DNA from 2 places in the Streptomyces sp. NPDC007157 genome. Region 2 is predicted to be linked to the other one. Evidence: riboswitches for the same ligand, from Rfam matches in the RefSeq annotation. Region 2 holds a riboswitch; the other holds the start of a gene.
What was found. Region 2 has a riboswitch for ZMP and ZTP ahead of ABZ642_RS24455 (glycine hydroxymethyltransferase). Riboswitches for the same ligand answer to the same signal wherever they lie in the genome.

Region 1 (9,418 bases), on a different contig from region 2:
CTCCCTCACCGGCGACTGGCTGACCTCGGCGTACGACCAGAACGCGGCCGGGGCCGTCGGCTCCTGGGGTACCGCCCTGGAGCGCGAGACGGTGGCCTGGCTGGCCGAGCTGTTCGGGCTCGGCGAGGCGCACAGCGGGGCGTTCGTGACCGGGGCCACGATGTCCAACACGGTCGGTCTGGCCATCGCCCGGGAGTGGCTCGGGGAGCGGCTCGGAGTGGACGTCTCCCGGGCGGGCGCCGCCGCGCTGGGCCCGGTCGAGGTGCTCTCCGGCAGCCCGCACTCCAGTGTCGGCAAAGCGCTGTCGGTGCTCGGCATCGGGCGGGACCGGCTGCGGCCGGTCAAGCTGCTGCCCGGCAACCGGGAGGCGGTGGACGTGACCGCGCTCGACGCGGCGCTGGCCGCGCTCCAGGGACGGCCGGCGATCGTCGTCGCCAACGCCGGCACGGTGAACACCGTCGACTTCGACGACCTGCGGGCGATCGCCGCGCTGAAGGAGCGTCACGCCTTCTGGCTGCACGTCGACGCCGCGTTCGGTGCCTTCGCCGCCCTCTCCCCCGCCCACGCCCCGCTGGTCGCCGGTCTGGACGCGGCCGACTCGGTCTGTGTGGACCTGCACAAGTGGCTCAACGTCCCCTACGACTCGGCCGTGCAGTTCACCCGCCGCCGCGACCTCCAGGTGGCCGTCTTCCACAACGAGTCCCCCTACCTGGGCCCGCCCACCGGCGACCCGGACTTCCTGCACCTCACCCCGGAGACCTCCCGCCGGCTGCGGGCGCTGCCGGCCTGGTTCTCCCTGACGGCGTACGGCCGTGCCGGGTACCGCGAGATCGTCGAGCGCAACGTCGCAGAGGCCCGGCGCCTCGGCTCGGCCATCGACGCCCTTCCGGACCTGCGCCTGCTGGCCCCGGTCCGGCTCAACGTGGTCTGTCTCACTCTCACCGAGAACCCCACGCAGGAGCGGGTGGACGCCCTGGCCCGGGCCCTCGCCGCGGCCGGGGAGACGTTCCTCACCCCGACGGTGTACGGCGGGGTGCCGGCGCTGCGGGCGGCGTTCAGCAACTGGCGGACCACCGAGGACGACACCCGGCGGGTGCTGGCCGCCGTCACGGCGGCGTCAGCCGCCCTGTGAGGCATGGCGGGCCTCCCGGTGCGGCCGCAGCGCCGCGTGGAAGCCGCTGTGGACGGCGGTGAGACCGCCGTCGACGCGGAGCGTGGTGCCGGTGATCCAGGCGGCGTCCCCGGAGGCGAGGAAGGCGACGGCCGCGGCGACGTCCGCAGGCTCGCCGACCCGGCCGAGCGGGTAGAGCGGGCGGAGGGCGTCGAGTTCGTCCTCCCGTCCCGCCCAGGCCGAGGTGCGGACCGTGCCCGGCTCCACCAGGTTGACCCGGACCCCGCGCGCGGCGGCGTGCCCGGCGAGGGTGCGGGTCAGCGAACCGAGGCCGGCCTTGGCGGCGCTGTAGGCGTGGTTGCCGAAGTCGGCCTCGGCGTTGACGGAGCCGATGGTGACGACGGCGCCCCGCCCGGAGGCCGCCAGGTGCGGCAGGGCGGCCCGGCAGCAGCGGTGCACGCCGGTGAGGGTGATGTCGAGGTCGAGGTCCCAGCCGTCGTCCGGCTGGTCCTCGAAGAGCGGGACGTCCGGAGTGCAGTGCGCGGCACAGTTCACCAGCACGTCGAGTCGGCCGAAGGCACCGACGGCACGGTCGACGGCCGCCGCCACGGAGTCGCGGTCGGCCACGTCGCAGCCGAACGCCTCGACCGCCAGCCCCTGTTCGCGCAGTACGGCCGCCGTCCGCTCCGCCTCCGGCAGGTCCCGGTCGGTCACCAGCACCCGTGCGCCCTCCTCGGCCAGCCGCCGGGCGACGGCCGCGCCGATGCCGCGGGCCGCGCCCGTGACGAGAACCCCGTGTCCCGCAAAGCGATTGAGTCCGGTCATGGCAACGACCGTACGGGCCAAAGGATCAACAGGACAGATACCGTGCGGGCATGTCCGCGTTCTTGCAGCAACTCCCGGCCCTCATCGGCGTCGTGATCGGCGCGCTCGGTTCGTATCTCGCCGTGGTGCGGGGTGACCGGGTGCGGTTCCGGCGGGAGCAGGAGGCGCGCTGGGACGAGCGCCGGCTGACCGTGTACGCGGAGTGGGCGCAGGCGTTGAAGAAGACCGTCTCCGTCGACTACCGGGTCGCCGCCCATCTGGGCAACGACCCGCATCCCCACCCGCTCTCCCCGCAGGAGGCCGAACCGCTGCTGGCGGCGGCCCAGTTGGCCCGTGATCCGTACGGCGAGAAGCTCATCATGCTGGGCAGCCCGGCGGTGGTCGCGAAGGGCCAGGAGTGGGTGCTCGCGGTCATGGCGATGGAGCGGTTCCTGCGGGAGGGGCGGCGGGATCCCGAGGCGTGGCGGATCCTGCTGGAGCGGCAGCGCGACGGCCGCGACGACTTCTACGCGGCCGTCCGCGAGGACCTGGCGCTGCCGCCCGGTCACTCGGGACGCCTGCCGCTGGCGGAGGCGTAGTCACCGGCCGGTCCGTCGAACGGTCCGGCAGGTCAGGCCTCCGGCGCGTGATCCCTCGCGGTCTTGGCCGAGGGTCGCGCGGAAGCCTGACGTCCTCCGTCGCCCTTTCGGCGTCAGTGGCCGCGGGTGACCCACTCCGCCAGATGGGGGGCTTCGGTGCCGATGGTGGTCGACTCGCCGTGTCCGGTCAGCACCTTCGTCTCCGGCGGGAGGGTGAGCAGCTTGTCCCGGATGGAGTCGATGATCGTCGGGAAGTGGGAGTACGACCGTCCGGTCGCGCCGGGGCCGCCCTGGAAGAGGGTGTCACCGGTGAAGACGGTGGCCAGGCCGGGCTCGTAGAGGCAGACGGCGCCGGGCGCGTGGCCGGGCGTGTGCAGCACGGTCAGGTCGGCGCCGGCCGCCTCGATGACCAGCCCGTCGGACAGGTGGTTGTCGGGGTCGCGGTCGGGGTGGGTGAGCTTCCACAGCGGCAGGTCGTCGGGGTGCAGCCAGATCTTGGCGCCGGTCAGGTCCGCGAGGGCGGGCGCGGCGTCGATGTGGTCGTTGTGGCCGTGGGTGCAGACGATGGCCTTCAGGACCCGGTCCTCGACCGCCTCGGCGATGGCCTGGGCGTCGTGGGCGGCGTCGATGACGATCACTTCGCGTTCGTCGCCGATGATCCAGACGTTGTTCTCGACGTCCCAGGTGCCGCCGTCGAGGGTGAACTGCCCGGCGGTGACGACGCGTTCGATGCGCGTGGTCATCACAGCACCACCACCGAACGCAGCACGTCGCCCTGGTGCATCCGGTCGAACGCCTTCTCCACCTCGTCCAGCTGGATGGTCTCGGTGACGAAGGCGTCCAGCGGCAGCCGGCCCTGCAGGTGCAGGTCGATCAGCATGGGGAAGTCCCGGGAGGGCAGGCAGTCGCCGTACCAACTGGACTTGAGCGCGCCGCCGCGGCCGAAGACGTCCAGGAGCGGCAGTTCGAGCTTCATCTCCGGGGTCGGTACGCCGACGAGGACGACCGTCCCGGCGAGGTCGCGGGCGTAGAAGGCCTGCCGGTAGGTCTCCGGGCGGCCGACCGCGTCGATGACGACGTCGGCGCCGAAGCCGCCGGTCAGCTCGCGGACCGCCTCGACGGGGTCGCTCTCGCGCGAGTTGATCGTGTGGGTGGCGCCCAGGGTGCGCGCCGTCTGAAGTTTCCGATCGTCGATGTCGACGGCGATGATCTTCGCGGCGCCCGCCAGCCGGGACCCGGCGATCGCCGCGTCACCGACCCCGCCGCAGCCGATCACGGCGACCGAGTCGCCCCGGCCGACGTTGCCCGTGTTGATCGCGGCGCCGATGCCGGCCATCACCCCGCAACCGAGCAGTCCGGCGACCGCCGGGGAGACGGCGGGGTCGACCTTGGTGCACTGTCCGGCGGCGACCAGCGTCTTCTCGGCGAAGGCCCCGATACCGAGCGCCGGGGACAGCTCCTGTCCGGTCGAGGCGAGGGTCATCTTCTGCTCGGCGTTGTGGGTGTTGAAGCAGTACCAGGGGCGACCGCGCAGACAGGCCCGGCAGTTCCCGCACACGGCACGCCAGTTGAGGATCACGAAGTCCCCGGGCGCCACGTCCGTGACACCCGCGCCGACCGACTCCACCACTCCGGCGGCCTCGTGGCCGAGCAGGAACGGGAACTCGTCGTTGATGCCGCCCTGTTTGTAGTGCAGGTCGGTGTGACAGACCCCGCAGGCCTGTACCTGTACGACGGCTTCGCCCGGCCCGGGGTCCGGCACCACGATCGTCTCGACCCGCACCGGCTCGTCCTTGCCCGGTGCGATCACGCCGCGTACTTCCTGCGCCATGGACCTGACCCTTTCGTCGCTGTGCTGACGTGCCTGTCTTCCGACCCTACGCGTGACCGCTCGGTAACGGCACGGAGCACGTCGATGATCGCGGATCTTTCCCACCGGTCACCGCGGTCCCACCGGCCGGCGTGCGCCGCATACCCCTGGGCGTACCCCTGCTCCACGGCGCCCCATATGCCACCCGGGGGTAAGGGGACCGGGACCGGCCGAGACCGACCGAGCGCCGAGCACGCCCGGGTGATCCTCGCCGAGCACGGCGTCCGGGCCCTGGGGGCGGAGCGGGCCGACGTAGCCTTGGTGCGCCGCCCACCGCTCGGCCGAGGAGCACCGTGACCACCGCAGACGCAGTTCCGCCGCGACGGACGGCAGACCCTACCGGTCCGTCCGCGTTCCGGCTGCTCCTGTCCTACGTACGACCGCACCGTTGGGCCCTGTTGGCGGGTGCGGTGCTCTCGCTGCTGACCGGGGCGACCGGACTGCTGCTGCCGCTGGTGGCGCGGGGGTTGATCGAGGACCTCTCCCACGACCGTTCCATCAGCGGGAAGTTGCTCGTGATGGCGGGTCTGGTGGTCACCAACACCGTGGTGGGCGCCCTGGGTTCGTACGTGCTGCGGCGCACCGCCGAGTCGGTGGTGCTGGGGGCCCGGCGCACCCTGTCGTCGTACCTGCTACGGCTGCGGATCACCGCCGTGGACCGCACCGAACCCGGTGACCTGATGGCGCGGATCACCTCGGACACCACCCTGCTGCGCGAGGTCACCACGGACTCGCTGGTCGCGCTCGGCACCGGCGGGCTCACCCTGGTCGCCACCGTCGTGATGATGGGGGTGGTCGACCCCGTACTGCTGGGTGTCACGCTCGCGGTGATCGCCGGGGCGGGCATGGTGCTGGGCACGATCGTGCCGCGCATCAACCGGGCGAGCCGGCGGGCGCAGGACGCGGTCGGGGTGATGGGAGCCTCGCTGGAGCGGGTGCTGGGCGCGCTGCGCACCGTGAAGGCGTCGGGCGCCGAGCACCGCGAGGAGCGTGCGCTGCACGAGGCCGCCGAGGAGTCCTGGCGGCAGAGCGTGCGGGCCGCCAAGTGGGCCGCCGCCGCGGGCAACACGGCGGGGCTCGCGATGCAGCTGGCGTTCATCACGGTCCTGGCGGTGGGCGGGGCGCGGGTGGCGACCGGCGCGATCGGCATCGGCACGCTGGTGGCGTTCCTGCTCTATGTCTTCTACCTGATGTCGCCGATCCAGCAGGTCGTCGGCGCGGTCACGCAGTACCAGACCGGCGCCGGCGCGCTCGCCCGGATCCAGGAGGCGCTCCGACTGCCCGCCGAACCGCCGTCCGAACCCGCCGAGTTGCCGTCCGCCGGCGCCGAACCGGCCGCCGTCACCTTCACCGACGTGCGGTTCCGCTACGCCGACGACCTGCCGTACGTCCACCACGGGGTCGACTTCGCGATACCCGCACGGGGCATGACGGCGTTCGTCGGCCCGTCCGGCGCGGGCAAGACCACCGTCTTCTCCCTGATCGAGCGGTTCTACGACCCGGAGTCCGGTTCCATCACCCTCGACGGCCGCCCGCTCGCCGACTGGGAACTGCCCCTGCTGCGCTCGGCCATCGGATACGTCGAGCAGGACGCCCCCGTGCTGTCCGGGTCGTTGAAGGACAATCTGCTGCTCGGCAATCCGGAGGCGGGCGAGGACGCGGTGACACGGGTGCTGAAGACGACCCGGCTGGACGGTCTGGTGGCGCGGCTGCCGCAGGGCCTGGAGACGCTGGTCGGGCACCGCGGGACCAAGCTGTCCGGCGGCGAGCGGCAACGGGTCGCGATCGCACGGGCGTTGCTGCGCCGGCCCCGGCTGCTGCTCCTGGACGAGGCGACCTCACAGCTGGACGCGGTGAACGAGGCGGCCCTCAGGGACACCGTCGCCGACGTGGCACGGTCGACCACGGTGCTGGTGGTCGCGCACCGCCTGTCGACGGTGACGATGGCCGACCGGATCGTGGTGATGGACACGGGCCGGGTCCGCGCGGTGGGCACGCACCGGGAACTGGTGGCCGCGGATCCGCTGTACGCGGAGCTGGCGGCGACGCAGTTCCTGGCCGCCGAGCACTGAGCACGCGGTTCCTGGGCACCGGGCACGCGGTAGTCGACCGCCGAGCACCGAGTACGACGAGGGCCGCCCCTTGTCCGGGACGGCCCTCGGGGTGGGGCGTGGGTCAGTACTCGATGCCCGGCACCAGCCCCATGGCGGGCGCGGCCAGGTCGGTGAGCTGGTGCAGTTCGCTCAGCTTGTGGACTCCGTTCAGCCCCTGCACCTGCTCCGAGACCTTGGGGATCTGGTCCTGGTACTCCGCCGGGATGCCGATGCGGGAGACCGAGTCGAGCACGCCGAGCGCGGTGAGCTTCCCGGGGTTCTGTGCGCTCGCGTCGGCCGCGTTCGCCAGCGGGGCGGCGAGGCCGGTGACCCCGACGGCGAGGCCGACGGCGGCGACGATGCGTCGTGTTGAGATCATGTCTCCAGCAACGGCCCGGGCGCCGGGCCGGACACGGGCAGCCGGTCCCCCTCACCCGTCAGGCGGAGCGCCCGGCCTGCGCTTGCCGAGCCCGCCGGGGCGGAGGAGGCTCGAAGGTGGGGCTGTCGCGGCCCGCTCCGCATCGGGTCGCGGGCTCCCGCAGGAGGTCATCATGGGCACCGCGACAGGCTCCACGTTCGACACCGCCACACTGCGCCGGGCCGTAGAGGGGAACACCGGGAACACCCTGCTGGCGCTCTACGCGGACGACGCGGAGATCCGTATCGTCGACCGCACCGCCCAGCCCAGCCACCCCAAGGTCCTGCACGGCCGCAGGGACATAGCCGCGATGCTGGACGACGTCTACAGCCGGGACATGACGCACAAGCTGGACCAGTGCATCGTGCAGGGCGACCAGGCCGCCTACAGCGAGTCCTGCGAGTACGCGGACGGTGTCCGGGTGCTCGCCGAGTCGATGATCACGCTGCGCGACGGCAAGATCGCCGAGCAGATCATGATCCAGGCATGGGACGAGTAGCCGGAAGGACCGCGCGGGTCCAGGTCAGCGCCCGGCTGACCTGGACCTTCTCGGCACGAGCGGGGCTCGGGCACCGCCGCCGCACGCGTCCGCGTACGTCCGTCGTGCTGTTGCGGACGGCCCTGCGAGCGGCGCACCGTCGTGGGAAACGCTGAGGGTCTCGGTTACGCTGGGCGCGGGCCGTGACTGGCGCTGAGGTGGAGCACCACCGTGGAGCGGCCCGCACTGTCGATGCCGTGCGCCTGGGCGATCAAGGTCTGACCAGCTCAGGAGTGTGCCGCATGACCCATGCCCGTCTCATGGACGGAACCGCCGTCGCCCGCCGGATCGTCGAACAGACCGCGCTGCGGGCCGCCGAGTTCACCGCACGCACCGGCACCACACCGTGTCTGGCGACCGTGCTGGTCGGCGAGGACCCGGCCTCCGTCACCTACGTCCGGATGAAGCAGAACCGCAGCCGCAAGGCCGGCATCGCCTCCCGGCACGTGGCGCTGCCCGCCACCACGACCACCGAGGAACTCGTCGGCACGCTGCGGGAGTTGTCGGCCGACCCGGCGGTGCACGGCATCCTGCTCCAGCACCCGGTCGGCGAACACATCGACGAGCGGGCCGCGTTCGAGGCGATCGCGCCGGAGAAGGACGTAGACGGCGTGACCTTCGCGTCGTTCGCGACGATGAGCTTCGGCCTGCCGGGCTTCGTCTCCTGCACACCCGGCGGCATCCTGCGGCTGCTCGACGCGTACGACGTCGACCCCGCCGGGAAGCGGGCCGTGGTCGTCGGCCGCAGCGCGATCCTGGGCAAGCCGGCCGGCATGCTGCTGCTCGCCCGCGACGCCACCGTCACCTACTGCCACTCCCGTACCGCCGACCTGTCGGCGGCCGTTCGCGAGGCCGACATCGTGGTCGCCGCCGTCGGCCGTCCCCGGCTGATCCGGGGCCAGGACATCAAGCCGGGCGCGGTCGTGCTCGACGCGGGCTACAACGAGGGGAACGTCGGTGACGTCGACTTCGACACCGCCGTCGAACGGGCCTCGCTGATCACGCCGGTGCCGGGCGGGGTCGGCCCGATGACCATCGCCGTGCTGCTGGAGCAGACGGTCACCGCCGCCGCCCGGCAGCTCGGGGTGTGATCAGCGCATCCAGGCGCTGTACTCCATGACGTCACCGGCCCGCACGCCGTACTCGGGGTCGTCCCGGGTGAACGTGGTCTCCAGGCCGAGTACGGCACCGGTGGCCGGGTCCAGGATCAGCATCCGCCGGGCGCCCGAGGCCTCGACGTGGACGTATGCCTGCCCGGTGCGGCCGAGCCGGTCGGTGACCTGGCCGGCCGGGCGCAGCCCCTGGGCGTCGGCGAGGAGGCGGGCCAGGGCGGCCGACTCCCGGGCGCCGAGCGTCCAGTTGTCGAGCAGCTCGCGGGTGGCGTCCAGGAGTTCCGGCGTGGTGAGGGTGTGGCTGTAGATCAGCTCGGTCAGGTAGGTGCGCAGTTCCGCCGGGTCGTGCGGGGGTGTGCCGAGCGGCGGGGCGTCGCCCCACATCGGCGGGAAGGTGCGCCGGCTGAGCACATGGCCGTCCTCGACCAGCCGCGACCGGTCGCCGTCGTCGGTGAGGACCGGGCGGCCGGGGTGGGACGGGTCGGTCGCCACGACCACCTCGGTATGGCTGCCGTCCGCGGCCCAGCGCACCACCCGCTCCTCCGGCAGCGTGACCGGCGGCTTGCCGTCGCTCATGCCGAGGCTCCAGGACTGCACGTGGGTGCCCTGCCGCAGCGCCGGGGACCCGTCCTGGGCCGCGACGGCGGCCAGCTTCGCGACCTCGGCGAGTGGTACGGGGGTGGAGTGGGCGCGGACGGCCAGCGGCCGGGGTGCGGCGACCGCGCGAGTGCCGGCGGGACCGCCGAGCAGCACGGTCAGTACGGTTGCCACGGCGACGAGGGCCGCGGCGAGCGACCACACCAGTCGCGGCCGGGTCCGGCGCCAGGGGTGCGGAGTGTCGTGCAGCAACCGGACGAGGTGCCGTTCGGCGGT
Region 2 (9,418 bases):
GAAGACAAATGTACGGGTACCCCAGAAGCGCAGAACCGTGGCAAGCGCCATGCCGACGACCGCGCCGGAGACGGTGTCGGCGCGCTGTGAGGTGAGACCGAGGCCGTAGTGGCTGACGGCGAGGCAGAGCAGCTGGACCAGGGCGCCGGCGAGGTTCACGGCGACGAAGACGGCGTAGGGGCGCAGCCCCGACAGGCGCGCGTTGCGGTAGGTGCCGCGCGCGTTGCCGACGTAGGCGACCGTGCAGCCCGCCAGGAAGGAGAGGGACTTGGCGGTGAGCGGGTCGAGGGCGGCCGGGCCGCGCAGACAGCTGAAGAGGGTGAGGTCGGCGGTGTAGGCGAGCAGGCCGACGGCCGCGAAGCCGATCAGCTCGCGCTGGTGCGCGGTCACCAGTGAGCCACCGCCAGCCCGTACATCGCGAGCCAGGCCAGGCCGATCAGGGCGAGGGCGCGGTCGCGCAGGACGACGTCCTCGGGTTCGCCGGCGGTGCCCCGGTCGGCGAAGACGGCGTAGCGCAGGATCGCCAGGATGAAGGCGACCATGGACAGCTGACGCCACGGCAGCAGGCCCGCGGCGGGGGTGCGGTGGCCCTCCAGGGCCCACAGGCAGTAGGCGAGCACGGCGACCCCGGCGGCGAGCTGCCAGACGAAGCGCAGGTAGCCGGTGGTGTATTCGGTGAGCAACGCGCGCGTGGCGCCCGCCTTGCCCGCCAGTTGCACGGCCTCGGAGTAACGCTTGGCCGACACCATGAAGAGCGCGCCGAAGCCGGTGGTGATCAGGAACCAGCGGGACAGCGGGATGCCGAGCGCGACCCCGCCGATCACCGCCCGCATCAGGAAGCCGGTGGTGACGACGACGAGGTCCACCACCAGGACGTGCTTCAGGGCAACGCAGTACGCCAGTTGCATGCCCACGTAGGCGATCAGGAGGGCCGGGACGAGGGGCGGGGTCAGCCAGACCGCGAGCAGCGGTCCCAGGACGGCCAGGACGCCTCCTGCCACGTAGGCGACGGGGACCGGGACCTGGCCCGCGGCGACCGGGCGGCGGCACTTGGTGGGGTGGGCGCGGTCGGCGTCCGCGTCCCGGGCGTCGTTGATCAGGTAGACGGCGGCGGCGCAGGTCGTGAAGAGGACGAAGGTGAGGGTGAGCGAGAGGAGCGCGTGCGCGGAGAAGAGCCGGCCGGCGGCGGCCGGGGCGGCGATGACGAGGGTGTTCTTGACCCACTGTTTGGGGCGGGTGGTCTTCAGCAGGCCTTTGAGCAGACCGCCGGGGGTGACCCGCGCGCGGGCCGGTCCGTTCGTCGGTCCGTGCGCCGGTTCGTGCGGCCGGGCGGGGTGGCCGCGCTGCTCGTGCAGATTCGTTTCAGCAGTGCCGTCGGCCGTCGCCTCGGTGGCGCCGGCCGTCGCTTCGACGGAGTCGGCGGTCGCTTCGGTGGCGGCGTGCGCGGTCTCGGTCACCCACGCCTCCCCGCGCACGCGGAATCCGGCACTCCTCCGCGCATCCACCGCGCCCCGGCGCGCGCCGTGAGCGCCCCCAGGGCCGCGCCCGCGGCGACGTCCGACGGGTAGTGCACGCCGACGACGAGCCGGGAGAGGCACATGGCGGCCGCCAGGGGCGCGAGGGCGGGCGCGCCGAGCGCCCCGAAGGCGACGGCGGCGGCCGCGGCGGAGGTGGCGTGCGAGCTGGGGAAGGAGTGCCGGCCCGCGGTACGCACCCGGGGCCGCACATGCGCGGGGCGCGCACGGCGCACGAGCCGTTTGACGCTCATGCTGCCGAGGTGCGCGCCCGCGACGAGCGCCGTGCCGCGCAACCAGGCGCCGCGTCGCGCGCCGTCCACGGCGGCCCCCGCGAGGCCGGCCGCGAGCCAGAGCGCGCCGTGCTCACCGGCGACGGAGAGACCGCGCGCGGCCGACGCGACGCGTGGATCGGCACCGCAGGCGTGCAGCGCGGAGAGGATCCGGTGGTCCATGTCGTCCATTGGACTCACTGTTCACCTTGATCCCGCCAAAGCTACGACCATATTGAGCGACATTCCGATAATCACCCGTTTCGGGGAGTCAGGTGATCTTCTGTAACCAATCACCAATAGCACCCATAACACCCATACGGCAGCGATACGGTCGCCCTCATGCCTGGAAAGCCTGGCGGGCCCGCAGGTCCCGCCGAGTCCGCACCCCCCGGAACCACCGTGTCCGTCACCGGCTGGGGCCGCACCGCCCCCACCGCCGCCCACCTGATCCGTCCCCGGACGTACCAGGAGGCGGCGAACGCCGTCCGGGACTGCGGGGCACGCGGCGGCATCGCGCGGGGCCTGGGGCGCGCGTACGGGGACGCGGCGCAGAACGCCGGCGGCGCCGTGCTCGACATGACGGGCCTCGACCGCATCCACGCCATCGACGCCGACGGCGGCACCCTCCTGTGCGACGCGGGGGTCTCCCTGCACCGCCTGACGGAGGTGCTGCTGCCGCTCGGCTGGTTCGTCCCGGTGACCCCGGGGACCCGCCAGGTGACGGTGGGCGGCGCGATCGGCGCCGACATCCACGGCAAGAACCACCATGTCTCGGGATCCTTCTCCCGTCACGTGCTGTCCTTCGAACTCCTCACCGCGGACGGCCAGGTCCGCACGGTGAGCCGCGGCACCCCGCTGTTCGACGCGACGGCCGGCGGCATGGGTCTGACCGGAGTGATCCTCACGGCGACCGTCCGCCTTCTCCCGGTCGAGACGTCGTACATGACGGTCGACACCGAACGCGCCACCGACCTCGACGACCTGATGCACCGCCTGACCACCACGGACCACCACTACCGCTATTCGGTCGCCTGGATCGACCTGCTGGCGCGTGGGGCGGCGACCGGGCGCGCGGTGCTCACGCGGGGCGACCACGCGCCCCGGGAGGCGCTCGGTGAGGACACGCGCGCCGGGCGTGCACCACTCGCCTTCCGCCCCCGTCAGCTCCCGGCCGCCCCCACGTTCGTCCCCGAAGGCCTCCTGGGCCGCACCACCGTCGGTCTCTTCAACGAACTCTGGTACCGCAAGGCGCCACGCGCGCGTACCGGCCAACTCCAGCGCGTCTCCGCGTTCTTCCACCCCCTGGACGGCGTCCCGCACTGGAACCGCGTCTACGGCCGAGGCGGCTTCGTGCAGTACCAGTTCGTCGTCGGCTACGGCCAGGAGGACGCCCTGCGCCGGATCGTGGCCCGTATCTCCGAGCGCCGCTGCCCGTCCTTCCTGGCCGTCCTCAAGCGCTTCGGCGACGCCGACCCCGGCTGGCTCTCCTTCCCCGTGCCCGGCTGGACCCTCGCGCTCGACATCCCGGCCGCGCTGCCGGGCCTCGGCGCGTTCCTCGACGAACTCGACGAGGAGGTCGCGGGCGCCGGCGGCCGCGTCTACCTCGCCAAGGACGCCCGGCTCCGCCCCGACCTGCTCGCCGCGATGTATCCACGGCTCGCCGACTTCCGCGCCCTGCGTGCGGAGTTGGACCCGCGCGGGGTGTTCGTCTCCGACCTGTCCCGCCGTCTCGGCCTCTAGGAGCTGATCGCTGTCATGAAGGACGCCTTCGGAATGCCCCAGTCCCTGCTCGTGCTCGGCGGTACGTCCGAGATCGCGCTGGCCACCGCGCGCCGGCTGATCGCCCGCCGCACCCGCACGGTCTGGCTGGCCGGCCGCCCCTCCCCCGCCCTCGACCACGCCGCCGGACATCTGCGCACGCTGGGCGCCGACGTCCGCACCGTCCCCTTCGACGCGCTCGACCCCGAGTCCCACGAGGCCGTCCTCGGCAAGGTCTTCGCCGAGGACGACATCGACATGGTGCTGCTCGCCTTCGGTGTCCTGGGCGACCAGGCGACCGACGAGCGGGAGCCGGTGCAGGCCGTGCGGGTGGCGCAGACCAACTACACGGGCGCCGTTTCGGCGGGCCTGGTCTGCGCGCGGGCCCTGCAGACGCAGGGCCACGGCTCACTGGTGGTGCTGTCCTCGGTGGCCGGGGAGCGGGCGAGGCGCTCCAACTTCATCTACGGCTCCAGCAAGGCGGGCCTGGACGCGTTCGCCCAGGGCCTGGGCGACGCGCTGCACGGGACGGGCGTGCACGTGATGGTCGTACGGCCGGGGTTCGTGCGGTCGAGGATGACGGCCGGACTGGCGGAGGCGCCCCTGGCCACGACCCCGGAGGCGGTGGCGACGGCGATCGAGACGGGGCTGCGCAGGCGCTCGGAGGTGGTGTGGGTGCCGGGGGCGCTGCGGGTGGTGATGTCGGCGCTGCGGCACGCGCCGCGGTCGGTGTTCCGGCGGCTGCCGATCTAGGGCCTGTCCTGGTCGGCTACCGGCTGGCGATGGTGTCCCGCTCCGCGTGCCCCACCTGAGGCGGCACGACGGAGCCCCCGAACACGTACTCGTGCAGCTTCCGCCACACGCCGTCGGAACCCTGCTCGTAGAGGGCGAACCCCATGCAGGGCCACTCGGCCTCGTACCCCGCCAGCTCGGCGAAGGCCCGGTCCATCGCCGCCTCGTCGATCCCGTGCGCGACGGTGACATGCGGGTGGTACGGGAACTGCAGCTCGCGGTCGAGCGGCCCGGACGCGGCACGGACCCGCTGCTGGAGCCAGGCGCAGTCGTCCGCCCCCTGGACCACCCGGACGTACACGACCGGCGAAAGGGGCCGGAAGGTGCCCGTGCCGCACAGCCGCATCGGGAACGGCCGGCCCACCGCGGCGACCTCGCCCAGGTGGGCCTGGACGGCGGCCAGCTCGCCCTCGGCGATCTCCGTGGGCGGCAGCAGCGTGACGTGCGTGGGGATGCCGTGGGCCGCGGCGTCGCCGAAGCCCGCGCGCCGCTCCTGGAGCAGGCTGCCGTGAGGCTCCGGGACCGCGATCGAGACGCCGATCGTTACGGTCCCCACGTCATCTCCTGTCGGTCGTGATGGCCGGACGCGTGTCGGGTTCGTACCCGGCCGTCCGTCTATCGACTGTACGGCCACGGCCGCCTTCCGGGCAGCCGTGGCCGAAGTGATGTGCAGCGCTCCCGTGCGCTCCCCCGAGCGCCCCGAGCGCCCCGAGCGCCCCCGGCGCCCCGCTCGGTACCGTCGGCGCTCCGCCCGGCGCTCGGCGGGTCAGTGCTCGGCGGGTCAGTGCTTGGCGGGCAGGAAGCCCACCCGGTCGTAGGCCTGGGCCAGGGTCTCCGCGGCGACGGCGCGGGCCTTCTCCGCGCCCTTGGCGAGGATCGAGTCGAGCGTCTCCGAGTCGTCCAGGTACTGCTGGGTGCGCTCCCGGAACGGGGTCACGAAGTCGACCATGACGTCGGCGAGGTCCGTCTTGAGCGCGCCGTACATCTTGCCCTCGTACTCCTGCTCCAGCTCGGCGACCGACTTGCCGGTGAGGGTGGAGTAGATGGTGAGGAGGTTGCTGACGCCCGGCTTGTCCGCCACGTCGTAGCGGATGACCGTGTCGGTGTCGGTGACCGCGCTCTTGACCTTCTTGGCCGTCGTCTTCGGCTCGTCGAGGAGGTTGATGAGGCCCTTCGGCGTGGACGCCGACTTGCTCATCTTGATCGACGGGTCCTGGAGGTCGTAGATCTTCGCCGTCTCCTTGAGGATGTACGGCTTCGGGATCACGAAGGTCTCGCCGAAGCGGCCGTTGAAGCGCTCGGCGAGGTCGCGGGTGAGCTCGACGTGCTGGCGCTGGTCCTCGCCGACGGGCACCTCGTTGGCCTGGTAGAGCAGGATGTCGGCGACCTGGAGGATCGGGTACGTGAACAGGCCGACGCTGGCGCGGTCCGCGCCCTGCTTGGCCGCCTTGTCCTTGAACTGGGTCATCCGGCTGGCCTCGCCGAAGCCGGTGAGGCAGTTCATGACCCAGGCGAGCTGCGCGTGCTCGGGGACGTGGCTCTGCACGAAGAGGGTGCAGCGGTCCGGGTCCAGGCCGGCGGCGAGCAGCTGGGCCGCGGCGAGGCGGGTGTTGGCGCGCAGGTCGGCGGGGTCCTGCGGGATCGTGATCGCGTGCAGGTCGACGACCATGTAGAAGGCGTCGTGGGATTCCTGGAGGGCTACCCACTGGCGGACGGCGCCGAGGTAGTTGCCGAGGTGGAACGAGCCGGCGGTGGGCTGGATGCCGGAGAGCACGCGGGGTCGATCAGAGGCCATGCCCCCATTCTCGCAGAGGGTGCGGGTGGGATTGGTCTCCGCGGTGGGGGGGGTGTCCGATGCGCGGGGGACTGCGGCGCCGTTGTGGCCGGTCGCGCAGTTCCCCGCGCACGTCAGGGGGCGCTGCCCCTGACGGCGTTGATCAGCCCAGGTCGATCTCCGGGTACAGCGGGAAGCCCGCCACCAGGTCCGTCGCGCGCTGGGCGATCTCCGTCGACACCTTCTCGTCCAGGACGTGCGAGGCCTTGCTCGGCGCGCCCGACTTCGTCGTGCCCGGCTCGGTCGCCGTCAGGACACGGTCGATCAGGGCCGCCACCTCGTCCATCTCGGCCGTGCCCAGGCCGCGCGTGGTCAGGGCCGGGGTGCCGATGCGGATGCCGGAGGTGTACCAGGCGCCGTTCGGGTCGGCCGGGATCGCGTTGCGGTTCGTCACGATGCCGGAGTCGAGGAGGGCCGTCTCGGCCTGGCGGCCGGTGAGGCCGTAGGACGACTCGACGTCGATCAGGTTGAGGTGGTTGTCCGTGCCGCCGGTGACCAGGGTGGCGCCACGGCGCGTCAGCCCCTCGGCCAGGGCACGCGCGTTGTCGACGATGCGCCGGGCGTAGTCCTGGAAGGCGGGCTGCCGGGCCTCGGCGAGGGCGACGGCCTTGGCGGCCATGACGTGCGGGAGCGGGCCGCCGAGGACCATCGGGCAGCCGCGGTCGACCTGGTCCTTCAGCGAGTCGTCGCACAGGACCATGCCGCCGCGCGGGCCGCGCAGCGACTTGTGGGTGGTGGTGGTCACGATCTGGGCGTGCGGGACCGGGTCGAAGTCACCGGTCAGGACCTTCCCGGCGACCAGGCCCGCGAAGTGCGCCATGTCGACCATCAGGGTCGCGCCGACCTCGTCGGCGATCTCCCGCATGATCCGGAAGTTCACCAGACGGGGGTACGCGGAGTAGCCGGCCACCAGGATCAGCGGCTTGAACTCGCGGGCCTGGACACGCAGCGCGTCGTAGTCGATCAGGCCGGTCGCCGGGTCGGTGCCGTAGGAGCGCTGGTCGAACATCTTGCCGGAGATGTTCGGGCGGAAGCCGTGGGTGAGGTGACCGCCGGCGTCCAGGGACATGCCGAGCATCCGCTGGTTGCCGAAGGCCTGCCGCAGCTCGGCCCAGTCGGCCTCGGAGAGGTCGTTGACCTGGCGGACGCCCGCCTTCTCCAGGAAGGGGACCTCGACGCGGTCGGCGAGGACGGCCCAGAAGGCGACCAGGTTGGCGTCGATGCCGGAGTGCGGCTGGACGTAGGCGTGCCGGGCGCCGAACAGCTCTCGGGCGTGCTCGGCGGCGAGCGCCTCGACCGTGTCGACGTTGCGGCAGCCGGCGTAGAAGCGGCGGCCGACGGTGCCCTCGGCGTACTTGTCGCTGAACCAGTTGCCCATCGCGAGCAGGGTCGCCGGGGAGGCGTAGTTCTCGGAGGCGATCAGCTTGAGCATCTCGCGCTGGTCGTGGACCTCCTGGCCGATGGCGTCGGCGACCCGCGGCTCGACCGCGCGGATCACGTCGAGGGCGGCGCGGTACGCGGTGGACTCGGTGGAGAGGGGCGCGGACTTGTCTGACATTCGGGACCTCCGGACATGGCGTTCGGCGTTCACGGTTCGGCCCAGGCGCACGGCACTCGATCAGACACAGGCCGCTCCCCGATGGTCGGTCCCATCCCAGCGCGCCAGTCACGGCCCGCTGGTCAGACTACCCGGCACGCCGGGCCCGGGGGCCGTGGCGTCCACCAGTCGGGCAGGGGCAGAGGGTAGTAAGGGGGCACCTCGCCGCGTTCTCTGGAGTCGCCGTGACCACTACGGAAGCCCTCATCGCCGCCGCCGACGCGCACAGCGCGCACAACTACCACCCGCTGCCGGTGGTGATCGCCACGGCCGAGGGGGCGTGGATGACGGACGTGGAGGGGCGCAGGTACCTGGACTTCCTGGCGGGTTACTCGGCGCTGAACTTCGGGCACGGCCACCCCCGGCTGGTGGCGGCGGCGAAGGCGCAGCTGGAGCGGGTGACGCTGACGTCCCGCGCCTTCCACCACGACCGGTTCGCCGCGTTCTGCACGGAACTGGCGGAGCTGTGCGGGATGGAGATGGTGCTGCCCATGAACACGGGGGCGGAGGCGGTGGAGACCGCCGTGAAGACCGCCCGGAAGTGGGGGTACCGGGTCAAGGGGGTGCCGTCGGAGAGGGCGAAGGTGGTGGTCGCCGGCGGCAACTTCCACGGCCGTACGACGACGGTGATCAGCTTCTCGACCGATCCCGAGGCACGGGCGGACTTCGGGCCGTACACCCCCGGCTTCGAGATCGTTCCGTACGGCGATCTGACGGCCATGCGGGCCGCGTTGACCGAGAACACGGTGGCGGTGCTGCTGGAGCCGATCCAGGGCGAGTCCGGGGTGATCGTGCCGCCGGAGGGCTATCTGGCGGGGGTGCGGGAGCTGACGCGCGAGCGGGATGTGCTGTTCGTCGCGGACGAGATCCAGTCCGGACTCGGGCGGACCGGGCGGACCTTCGCGTGCGAGCACGAGGGGGTCGTACCGGATGTGTACGTCCTCGGGAAGGCGCTGGGGGGCGGGGTGCTGCCGGTGTCGGCGGTGGTGGCGCGGGCCGAGGTGCTGGAGGTCTTCCGGCCCGGCGAGCACGGGTCCACCTTCGGCGGGAACCCGCTGGCCTGTGCGGTGGCGCTGGAGGTGATCGCGATGCTGCGCAGCGGTGAGTACCAGGAGCGGGCGGCCGAGTTGGGGGAGGTCCTGCATCGGCGGCTGGCGGAGATCGCGGGCAGTGGGCGGGTGACCGCCGTGCGGGGGCGGGGGCTGTGGGCGGGCGTGGACGTGGATCCGGCGGTGGGATCGGGGCGGGTGGTGTCGGAGCGGTTGATGGAGCGGGGGGTGCTGGTGAAGGACACGCACGGGGCGACCGTGCGGGTGGCTCCGCCGTTGGTGGTGGCGGAGGAGGATCTGGAGTGGGGGGTTGAGCAACTGTGGGAGGTCCTGAGCGCCTGAGGGGGTGCCGCCGCGAGACGAGCGCGAGTGCCGGTGCGCCGTGGCTCGCCGCGCCCACGCGGCGGTTGCCGCGGATCCGATACAGCCCCACGCCCCTATGGGGCGCTCCCGTGCGGGGCGTTCAAAGAATCACGTGCGGGGCGTTCAAAGAATCACGTGCGGGAGGAAGCGCGCGTAGTCGTCCGTCACCAGGCCCGCCGACTCCCTGATGCCCAGGCCCGCCGGCTCCTCCCCCACCACCCACGCGCCCAGCACGA

Region 1: another riboswitch for ZMP and ZTP. It lies ahead of ABZ642_RS07745 (bifunctional 5,10-methylenetetrahydrofolate dehydrogenase/5,10-methenyltetrahydrofolate cyclohydrolase); the one in region 2 lies ahead of ABZ642_RS24455 (glycine hydroxymethyltransferase).

The regions. Positions count from the first base shown of each region.
Region 1 is NZ_JBEYFE010000003.1:490,410-499,827, forward strand. Features, by position in the region: gene ABZ642_RS07705 (pyridoxal-dependent decarboxylase) at 1-1,132, shown strand, start outside; gene ABZ642_RS07710 (SDR family NAD(P)-dependent oxidoreductase) at 1,118-1,936, opposite strand; gene ABZ642_RS07715 (hypothetical protein) at 1,987-2,514, shown strand; gene ABZ642_RS07720 (MBL fold metallo-hydrolase) at 2,628-3,257, opposite strand; gene ABZ642_RS07725 (S-(hydroxymethyl)mycothiol dehydrogenase) at 3,257-4,345, opposite strand; gene ABZ642_RS07730 (ABC transporter ATP-binding protein) at 4,678-6,456, shown strand; gene ABZ642_RS07735 (hypothetical protein) at 6,560-6,856, opposite strand; gene ABZ642_RS07740 (nuclear transport factor 2 family protein) at 7,029-7,394, shown strand; ZMP/ZTP riboswitch at 7,567-7,649, shown strand; gene ABZ642_RS07745 (bifunctional 5,10-methylenetetrahydrofolate dehydrogenase/5,10-methenyltetrahydrofolate cyclohydrolase) at 7,676-8,524, shown strand; gene ABZ642_RS07750 (CU044_5270 family protein) at 8,525-9,418, opposite strand, start outside.
Region 2 is NZ_JBEYFE010000013.1:214,696-224,113, reverse strand. Features, by position in the region: gene ABZ642_RS24490 (GtrA family protein) at 1-390, opposite strand, end outside; gene ABZ642_RS24485 (decaprenyl-phosphate phosphoribosyltransferase) at 387-1,457, opposite strand; gene ABZ642_RS24480 (phosphatase PAP2 family protein) at 1,454-1,978, opposite strand; gene ABZ642_RS24475 (FAD-binding oxidoreductase) at 2,129-3,529, shown strand; gene ABZ642_RS24470 (decaprenylphospho-beta-D-erythro-pentofuranosid-2-ulose 2-reductase) at 3,545-4,300, shown strand; gene ABZ642_RS24465 (2'-5' RNA ligase family protein) at 4,317-4,895, opposite strand; gene trpS (tryptophan--tRNA ligase) at 5,121-6,134, opposite strand; gene ABZ642_RS24455 (glycine hydroxymethyltransferase) at 6,277-7,731, opposite strand; ZMP/ZTP riboswitch at 7,764-7,853, opposite strand; gene rocD (ornithine--oxo-acid transaminase) at 7,956-9,161, shown strand; gene ABZ642_RS24445 (glutathionylspermidine synthase family protein) at 9,306-9,418, opposite strand, start outside.